DNA from 3 places in the Streptomyces sp. NPDC002787 genome. Region 2 is predicted to be linked to each of the others. Evidence: riboswitches for the same ligand, from Rfam matches in the RefSeq annotation. Region 2 holds a riboswitch; each other region holds the start of a gene.
What was found. Region 2 has a riboswitch for cyclic di-AMP ahead of ACWD26_RS37940 (C40 family peptidase). Riboswitches for the same ligand answer to the same signal wherever they lie in the genome.
Positions count from the first base shown of each region.

Region 1: another riboswitch for cyclic di-AMP. It lies ahead of ACWD26_RS32120 (LysM peptidoglycan-binding domain-containing M23 family metallopeptidase); the one in region 2 lies ahead of ACWD26_RS37940 (C40 family peptidase).
Region 3: another riboswitch for cyclic di-AMP. It lies ahead of ACWD26_RS30370 (M23 family metallopeptidase); the one in region 2 lies ahead of ACWD26_RS37940 (C40 family peptidase).

Region 1 is NZ_JBSFVC010000026.1:122,630-125,893, forward strand. Features, by position in the region: gene ACWD26_RS32115 (DUF6250 domain-containing protein) at 17-730, opposite strand; gene ACWD26_RS32120 (LysM peptidoglycan-binding domain-containing M23 family metallopeptidase) at 910-1,908, opposite strand; cyclic di-AMP (ydaO/yuaA leader) riboswitch at 1,913-2,071, opposite strand; gene ACWD26_RS32125 (alpha-galactosidase) at 2,374-3,264, opposite strand, start outside.
Region 2 is NZ_JBSFVC010000039.1:33,236-36,499, reverse strand. Features, by position in the region: gene ACWD26_RS37950 (ATP-dependent Clp protease proteolytic subunit) at 151-792, shown strand; gene ACWD26_RS37945 (hypothetical protein) at 800-1,117, shown strand; cyclic di-AMP (ydaO/yuaA leader) riboswitch at 1,489-1,659, shown strand; gene ACWD26_RS37940 (C40 family peptidase) at 1,663-2,136, shown strand; gene ACWD26_RS37935 (DUF6328 family protein) at 2,267-2,836, shown strand; gene ACWD26_RS37930 (ATP-binding protein) at 2,808-3,264, opposite strand, start outside.
Region 3 is NZ_JBSFVC010000024.1:48,629-51,892, reverse strand. Features, by position in the region: gene ACWD26_RS30380 (M16 family metallopeptidase) at 1-106, shown strand, start outside; gene ACWD26_RS30375 (M16 family metallopeptidase) at 103-1,491, shown strand; cyclic di-AMP (ydaO/yuaA leader) riboswitch at 1,695-1,869, shown strand; gene ACWD26_RS30370 (M23 family metallopeptidase) at 1,882-2,670, shown strand; gene ACWD26_RS30365 (GntR family transcriptional regulator) at 2,882-3,264, shown strand, end outside.

The sequences.
Region 1 (3,264 bases), on a different contig from region 2:
AATACAGACGCGCTCATCACCGGCCGACCAGCCCCCACACGCGGAAGTCCTCGATCCGGAAGTGACTCCACGTCGTCCGGAACGCGAAGTGCCCACCCGTGTACGGCTCCGGGTCCACGTAGTCGAACACAAGCCGTCCGTTGTTCCACCAGCGCACGGTGGGGCCGTCCGAAACGATCCGTACGCGGTTCGGCTCGTTCGCGACGAGCAACGGCTCGGTGTAGTCGAAGACCAACGGCCGCACACCCGCCTCACCGACGTACCGACGCAGCCGCGTCGTGGTGTTGTAGTTGGCCCCGTAGCCGGAGTAATAGGTCTTCAGGTAGTCGTACTCGGCGAGCGCACCACCTCGCGGGGTGGCGAAGACATCGTCCGGTGAACGCACGTCGACGGCGTTCCAGAAGTTATTGAGGTCGGAGACACGGTCATTGACGCCTCCCTCGGACACGGGCGTGGCCGTGTACTCGATGACGTACGGCCCTTCCAGCCTCCGCTTGAACCACACGGTCGCCCCGGCCGGCACATCGACGTCCAGCACCCCGCCCGAGGCCGTGACCGAGCCACCCCTCTCCAACTCCACGGCCCACCGACCGAGTCCGTGCCGAAATCCGTCCCCGGCGATCAGCCGCCCCCGCCGCCGACGCGACGTCGCACTCGCGACCGCGGCCGGAGCAAGCGCCGCGACAGCGGCACCGGCAGCGAGGACCCCAAAGGCTCTGCGGGTGGCCATGACACTCCTTGTGTAGGTGACCCAGAAGACAGAAAGCGCTTACAGGATCACTCTCTCCCCACGGTCACACCACTGTCGAGACCCCCTCGACCAAGCCACGGCACGCCGAAGGCCGGACCCCCGGGATCAAGGGGGTCCGGCCTGTCACAACCGGCGGGGTGCGAACGAACGCGTCAGCCTCAGACGCCGACGCCCTTCGACCGCAGGTACGCCACCGGGTCGATGTCCGAGCCGTAGTTCGGGGTGGTGCGGATCTCGAAGTGGAGGTGCGGTCCGGTGACATTGCCGGTCGCCCCGGAGAGGCCGATCTGCTGACCGCCGGTCACGGACTGGCCCGCGGAGACGGAGATCGACGACAGGTGGGCGTACTGGGCGTAGTAGCCGTCGGCGAGCTTGATGACGACCTGGTTGCCGTACGCGCCGCCCCAGCCGGCGGAGACGACGGTGCCCGCGCCCACGGCCTTGAGGCTGGTCCCGGTCGGCGCCACGAAGTCGACGCCGGTGTGGTAGCCGCTGGACCACATGCTGCCGGCGGTCTTGTACGCGGTGCCGATGCTGGCGCCCTGGAGGGGCATGCTGAAGCCGGAGCCGTTGGACGACGAGGACTGCCCGCTCGACGTGGAGGTCGACGCCTGGGTGTCCTTCGACTCCTGCGTCGAGGAGCCGGAGGACTTCGACGACTGGGTGGACTTCGACGACTGCGACGGCTGGGTCTTCGCCGACGACTGCGGCGTCCCGCTCGACGGGGCCCGCTCACCGATCGTGAGCTTCAGTCCCGGGTGGATGAGCGACGGGTCGGAGCCGATCGCCTCGCGGTTGTCCGAGTAGAGCTGCTTCCAGCCGCCCTCGACGTCCTGCTCGTCCGCGATCTTCGAGAGGTAGTCGCCGACCTTCACCGAATAGGTCTTGGTCGCCGCCTTCTTGGTGGCGGTCTTCTCCGCCTGCGCGGCCTTCTCAGCCTGCTCGATCCGTGCGCCCGCCTCGGCCGCGGCCTTCTCGGCGGTGATCGTGGCCGTCTTCTCGGAAACGCCGGAGACGGCGGCCGTCGGGGTGGCGGCGTGGGCGCCTGCGGCGCCGATCAGCGGCAGCGCGAGCGCCGCGCCACCGGTGCCGGCGGCGGCGATCGAGCGGGTGAAGCGCTGGGACTTCGGACGGCGGTGCTTACCCTTCGCGGGCATGGCGAATTCCTCTCCGTCGCCTGCGAGGTGAGCTGTCGGGTGCGGACTGGAGATGTCCGGCCGTGCTTGCGCACGGCTTTACCCCTAGCCGTTCCGGAGACCGGAACAGGCGGTACTACCTGTGGGTCCCCCGCTCCTGCCGTGGATCGGGTCGGTACTCGGCTCCGGTCGGCGGCAGGATTGGGCGTCCGTCCGGATTGACGCCGAACGTAAGCGACTTGTGCCCACAGAGACAACCATTGGGACTTCCTGTGCGTCTTCCTCCCTGATCCTTACATCAATTCATGATTACGCTCCGTAAAAGACCGACCTTAATCGTTTTCCAACCGCCCTGGAAACAGTCCGGAATTACATGGACATGACGGCGACAGACGGTCACGAATATGACGCTGCTCACGCACCTACGACCCAGTAGCCTTTATTCCAGGGCGTGTTGGAATTACCGCTCCATTTCGGACAGTTCACTCATGTGCGACGGAGGCGGATAACTGCCGCATCGAAGTCGCCGCGCAGTCCGGTCCGCAATCCGTGATGCGACAGCACGGCACCCCGATACACCTCACCCGTTTCGCGGCACTCATACGTTCCTGCCGGGTCGAGGCCGCGCAGCCGGAGCGGGGCGAGCGGTTCGCCGTAGTGCTGCGCCTGGAGCCAGGCCAGCACGACGACCTCGTCACCGTGCACGTACTGCACGGCGCTCAGCCCGCCCGTTGGCGGCCGCAGCCGGTAGAGGTCGCCTCGCTGCACGACCGGCCGGATCTCCTTGTACAGCTCGACCCAGTCCCGCGCCTCGGCCAGCTCCTCCTCGGTCCACTCGGTCAGGTCCCCGCCGACACCGAGCACACCCGCCATGGCACTGACGAAGCGGAACCGCAGCGAGCTGACCCGGCCGTTGAGCTGGTTGTTCGGGCTGTCGGTGACCCACGCGGCCATGATCCGGGCCGGGTGGATCTGACTGAAGCCGTGCTGGATGGCGAGCCGGTCGAGCGGGTCGGTGTTGTCGGAGGTCCACACCTGGTCCGTCCGGGCCATGACCCCGAGGTCGATACGGCCGCCGCCGCCCGAGCACGACTCGAACGCCACCCCCGGATGCGCGGCCCGCAGCCGGTCCAGCAGGGCGTAGAAGGCCCGCACATGCTCGACCCACAGCTTCTGCGGGTACGACTCCCCGGGCCAGCCGGCGTCCGTGAAGCAGCGGTTGAAGTCCCACTTCACGTAGTCGATCGGCGCACTGGAGAGAAGCGCGTCCAGCCGCTCCCAGAGGTATTCCTGGACGTCCTCGCGCGCCAGATTGAGCACGAGCTGATTGCGCAGTTCCGTCCGCTTTCGACCCGGTTGGAACTGCGCCCATTCCGG
Region 2 (3,264 bases):
GACCGGCCACCACACACCGCTCCGAGCGGAAGATCCCCTTCCACCCCGCTTCCCGTGAGGCACTTTTTCGCTCTGAGCCGACACCCCTCCCCCCACCATACGTACGTCCTGTACATTTTTTACAGAAGTCGATCAGAGGAGGCATTTCCCATGCCCGCGAACCGACCGTCGGCCCGCCATGTGCTGCCCGAGTTCACCGAGCGCACCAGTGCGGGTCACCGAACGATGGATCCGTACTCGAAGCTGCTGGAAGAACGGATCGTGTTCCTCGGGACGCAGATCGACGACACGTCCGCGAACGATGTGATGGCGCAGTTCATGCACCTCGAGTACCAGTCGCCGGACCGGGACATCTCGCTGTACATCAACTCGCCCGGCGGCTCGTTCAGCGCGATGACGGCGCTCTACGACACGATCCGATTCGTCACCTGCGATGTGGAGACGATCTGTCTGGGCCAGGCCGGGCCGTCCGCCGCGGTGCTGCTGGCGGCGGGCACACCGGGCAAGCGGTTCGTGCTGCCGGGGGCGCGCGTGCTGATCCACCAGCCGGCGTCGGCCGACCGGATCGAGGGGCAGGCGAGCGATCTGGCGATCCGGGCGGCGGAGTTGACGCGCAACCGCCGGAAGCTGGAGGAGATGCTCGTACGGCACACGGGGCAGAGCCCCGAGCGGATCAGTGCCGACATCGAGCGGGACACGTTCCTCGACGCCGAGGCGGCGGTGGAGTACGGACTGGCCGATCGGGTGATCCCGAGCCGTAAGACCTCGCGCACGCTCCCCGGCGCGAGGTGAGGCGTCGATGCTCCCACCCGAACTGCCGCCGCTGCCCGCGCTCACGCGCGCCGAGGCGGAGCTGATCGACCGTTACCTGGACGCGGTCGACCTCCTCGGCCGGATCAATCCGGCCCGCCCGGGCGACACGTACCGCGGGTTGCGCGCGGCGCAGGCGCTCGTCGCCAAGGCGATCGCTCTGCGCGACGCGCTCGAACTGATGCACAGGCGCGGTGAGAACGAGGTGCACGCCCCAACCCTCGCGCGGGCCCTGAGAGTTCTCGACGGCGAGCGCCGGGCGGCCCGTGTCGCGCTGCCGCCGGAGCCGGAGGACTCACCGGCCTGAACCGATCCCCGGCCGCTCGCCGTATTACTGACGGGGCGTCCGGCCCGGGTACGCACCCTCCGGACGGCCTAGCACGATCGACCCATCGGCCCATACGTCCAAAGAACCTGTGAAGTTGCGCGATCTGGCCACCGAACTGACGGAATGCATTATTCCGGTGCTGGTGCGGACCTCCTCGGCCACGTGGACACACCTACCGAAATCGTCCTGTCCACCCGAACGGGCGAGTGGTGAGTAAGACCACAAATCCCCGATTCCGTTGGGATTTTCGGACTTCCGTGCGTCAAGATCCCTTCCTGACGACAAGCCCCCGCCGCAGCGGCGGGGCGATCCGGGTGGACGCCGAGTCCTGCCGCCGCCCGGATGACCGGTCGACAGGATTGCATCGGCAGGAGTGGAGGACCCAAGCACGACGGGTCGCCGGAACGGTCACGCCATGACCGGGCCGAGCAGCCCTTGGGGTGAAGCCGCGTCAGCGGCCGGGCAACTTTGTCAGCCCGAATCCGACAGGTCATCCTTCACAGGCGGCTGACGAAGGGTTGCGCATGACTGCGCTGAATCGTGTCCCGTCGCTGTTGACCCGGGCCGGCACGGCCTCGGCTCTGACCATCGCCGCTGTCAGCGGCAGCATCGTGGTCCCGGGCGTCGCAGCCGACGCCGAGGCCGCCACGGTGGCGTCGAAGGCACTCAAGGTCGCGGCTTCCAAGAAGGGCTCCCCTTACAAGTACGGCGCCACGGGCCCAGGCAGGTTCGACTGCTCAGGGCTGACGCTGTACTCGTTCAAGAAGGCGGGCAAGAAGCTGCCCCGTACTGCCCAGCAGCAGTACAACAAGACGAAGCACATCTCCGCGAGCAGCCGCAAGCTCGGAGACCTCGTCTTCTTCCACTCGGGCTCGAACGTCTACCACGTCGGTATCTACGCGGGGAAGGGAAAGATCTGGCACTCGCCGAAGACGGGTGACGTCGTCCGGCTGCAGAAGATCTGGACGAAGAGCGTCTGGTACGGCCGGGTCCGCTGACCCACCGTCGGGGGGCGGCGGCGGAACGCACGGCCGCCCCCCGGCCTGCTCCTCACCCGCCCCCCGGGTCGCTCTTCCGCGCCCCTTGCACAGGGGCGTACCCCCGGCCGAACTGGTTACTCGTTCAGTCATGGCCGACGAAAGCACCCGCCCCGCCCGCAACGAGACGCCCCTCGAACGCGCCGACCGTAACTTCGCCGAGTTGCTGCAGGAGTTGCGGGTCACCCAGACAGGGGTGCAGATCCTCTTCGCGTTCCTGCTGACGCTGGCCTTCACACCGCGCTTCCCGGACCTGGACTCCGTACAGCGCGCCACCTACGTCACCACCCTGCTGCTGGCGGTCCTCGCGGCGACGCTCTTCACCGCCCCGGCCGCCCTGCACCGGCTGCTCTTCCAGCAGAACGCCAAGCCCACCATCGTCCAGGTCTCGTCCCGGCTGGCCACCGTGGGCCTGGGGGTGCTGATGCCGGCCTTCGCCGGGTCCGTGATGCTCGTCGTGGACGTGACGCTCGGCCGGACGGCCGGGATCATCGCCGGGGTCGGCACGCTCCTCGGGTGTCTGTTCCTGTGGGCCGTGCTCCCGAAGCTGGTGGGACGCTCCGAGCGCAACGGCAGCACGAGGACGCCGCGTCAGGACGGGACGGTCCCCGCCCCCCGGGGTCAGGACTCCGTCACGGCTCCTGCGGACCACCTGTCCTGACCGGCTGTACGGGGACCGTCCACGGCAGCTCGATCGCCACCGTCTTACCGCCCTCCCGTGTGGGTCTGATGCTCAGCCTGCCGCCGCACTCGGCGGTCAGCCAGCGGATGATGACCATGCCCCTGCCGTTGTCCTGCTGGACGGCGGCGGGCAGGCGCTTGGGAAAACGTGGATGGCTGTCGGTGACGCCGATGCGCAGGTGCTCGTCCCGGTCGAGCGCGATGTCCACGGTGAACGTGGGCGACTGACCGAGTGTGTGCTGGACGGCGTTGGTGGCGAGTTCGGACACGATCAGGCGCACGGTGTCCGCGATGTCCGTGTCACCCGGCAGGCCCCATTCGGCCAGCACGGTGGTGACGTAGTTCCGGGCAGCGGGCACCGAGGCGGGATCGCTCGGCAGAGTGACGGATGCTTCCTGGTGATCTGCC
Region 3 (3,264 bases), on a different contig from region 2:
CGCGGTGCTCGTCTACGAGCCCGTCGACGGCGAGGAGGACGACACAGAGGAAGCCGCGGCGCAGGCCGCCGAAACCACCGACGAGACCGAGGAGTCGGCGAAGTGACCGAGCTCGCGACCATGGACTTCCACCCGCAGCCCCAGGCCGGCGAGGCCAGGCCCTGGGCGTTCCCGGCGCCCGAGCGCTCCACCCTCGACAACGGTCTGACCGTCCTGCGCTGCCACCGTCCCGGCCAGCAGGTCGTCGCCGTCGAGGTCCTCCTCGACGCGCCCCTGGACGCCGAGCCCGCCGGTCTCGACGGTGTGGCCACCATCATGACCAGGGCGTTCTCCGAGGGCACCGACAAGCACACGGCCGAGGAGTTCGCCGCCGAGCTGGAGCGCTGCGGCGCCACCCTCGACTCGCACGCCGACCACCCCGGCGTTCGGCTCTCCCTCGAAGTGCCCGTGTCGCGGCTGGCGAAGGCGCTCGGCCTGCTCGCCGACGCCCTCAGGGCCCCCGCGTTCGAGGACAGCGAGATCGAGCGGCTGGTGGCCAACCGGCTCGACGAGATCCCCCACGAGACCGCCAACCCGGGCCGCCGGGCCGCGAAGGAGCTCTCCAAGCAGCTGTTCCCGGCCGACTCGCGCATGTCGCGCCCCCGCCAGGGCACCGAGGAGACCGTCGAGGGCATCGACTCCGCGGCCGTACGCGCCTTCTACGAGAAGCACGTACGCCCCGCGACGGCCACCGCCGTGGTCGTCGGCGACCTCACCGGCGTCGACCTCGACACGGTGCTCGGCGAGACCCTGGGCGCCTGGACCGGCTCCCCGGCCAAGCCGCGACCGGTGCCGTCCGTGACCGCCGACGACACCGGGCGGGTGATCATCGTGGACCGCCCCGGCTCCGTCCAGACCCAACTGCTCATCGGCCGGGTGGGCGCCGACCGGCACGACCGCGTGTGGCCGGCCCAGGTGCTCGGCACGTACTGCCTCGGCGGCACCCTCACCTCCCGTCTGGACCGCGTCCTGCGCGAGGAGAAGGGCTACACCTACGGCGTGCGCGCGTTCGGCCAGGTGCTGCGCTCCGCACCCGACGGCTCGGGCACCGCGATGCTCGCCATCAGCGGCTCCGTGGACACACCCAACACCGGACCGGCGCTCGACGACCTGTGGACGGTGCTGCGCACCCTCGCCGCCGAGGGTCTGACCGACGCCGAGCGCGACGTCGCCGTGCAGAACCTCGTCGGGGTCGCCCCCCTCAAGTTCGAGACGGCCGCCGCCGTGGCGAGCACGCTGGCCGACCAGGTCGAGCAGTACCTGCCGGACGACTACCAGTCGACGCTCTACCGCCAACTCGCCGCCACGGGCACGGTGGAGGCCACGGCCGCCGCCGTGAGCGCCTTCCCGGTGGACCGTCTGGTGACCGTCCTCGTCGGCGACGCCGCGCAGATCGAGGAGCCGGTCAGGGCCCTCGGCATCGGCCAAGTCACCGTCGTACCGGCCGAGTAGAAACCGGGCAGAACGACGCGCGTCTCCGGGGCCCTGGTGACTGAAGAGTCGCCAGGGCCCTCGTTTGTCCCTATTGATGGGGGAGGTTGCACGTCTGCCCTGTGGCGTACGCCTCAAAACCCGTGATCCGTTTGTTATTTCGAAGACGGCGCCCTTAGCGTCGGTCCGGCTGTTCGTCAGCAGTCCGCCGCAGCCGCGGCACCGGACAGTCATCGCCGAGTCCCCGCATGGCGCGAGCCAGGGGAGCCGGGGACCCACCGCAGTCCCTGGGGTGAATCGGGTGCCCTTCGCGAAGCGACGCGAAACGGGGGGCAGCCGTAGGAGACCTTCCTGCTCCGAACCCGTCAGCTAACCCGGTAGGCGAGAGGGAAGGAAAGGACCAGCCACTTCATGGCGTTCACCCGCGCCCCCGGGAAGCACCGCCGTCCCGGCCGTGTGAAGCGCGCGACCACGAGGAACGTGGGCGTCGCCGCTCTCACCACCACCGGTGTCATCGGCACCCTGGCAGCCCCCGCGCTCGCCGCGGAGGAGCCCGCCGTCGAGCAGACCGGTCTCAACCAGATCATCACCCTCGGCGACACGGTCGCCGACCAGGTCGACGCCCAGGCCGCCGCCCAGCAGCAGGCCGCCGAGGTCGCCGAGATCAAGAAGAAGGCGCAGGAGGAGGCCCGCAAGGCAGCCGCCGAGAAGGCCGAGCAGGAACGTGCCGCCGCCAAGGAGCGCGAGGAGATCAAGGCCCGCGCCGCCCGTGCGGCCGAGCGCGAGCGCCTCAACTCCTATGTCGCGCCCATCAGCGGCTCGTACATCTCCACCGGCTACAAGGCCGGCGGCGCCGTCTGGTCCTCCGGCAGCCACACCGGCGTCGACTTCCACGCGGCCTCCGGCACCGCCGTCCTCGCGGTCGGCTCCGGCACTGTCGTCGAGGCGGGCTGGGGTGGCGCGTACGGCAACAACATCGTCATCAAGATGAACGACGGCACGTACACGCAGTACGGCCACCTGTCGTCCATCGGCGTCTCCGTCGGCCAGACGGTCACCCCCGGCCAGCAGATAGGCCTCTCCGGGGCGACCGGCAACGTCACCGGCGCGCATCTGCACTTCGAGGCCCGGACGACCGCCGAGTACGGCTCGGACATCGACCCCGCCGCGTACCTGCGCTCGCACGGCGTGAACATCTGACGCCTCGCTCAGCTCTTCCCGGAAGGCCCTGGCTCACCGAGCCGGGGCTTTCCGCGTTGTGACGTACTCCTTGTCCGTTGTGACACACCTCCTGTCCAAAAAATATCCATGGATTCCGGTCCGCCATCGGAAATTCCGGCTCGCTGCAATAGAGTCACTGGAACACACGTCAATCATCGACGTTTCACGGGGATTAAGGCGGAGGTCGGTCATGCGTATTCCGGCGCACTCGGTATGCACGGCTATCCGCGACGACATCGTCGCGGGTGTCTACGAGCGCGGCAGCCGCCTCACCGAGGAACTGCTCGCGCGCCGGTACGGCGTCAGCCGGGTCCCCGTGCGTGAGGCGCTGCGCACGCTGGAGGCGGAAGGGTTCGTGGTGACCCGTCGGCACGCGGGCGCGTGCGTCGCCGAGCCGACCGAGCAGGAGGCCGCCGACCTGCTGGAGATGCGCATGCTGCTGGAGCCGCTGGGCGCCGCCCGCGCCGCCCAGCGCCGTACGGAGGCACACCTCAAGGTGCTGCGCGGCCTGGTCAGGCTGGGCCAGGAGCGGGCCAGGCGGGGCAACAGCGAGGATCTGCGCTCCCTGGGCGG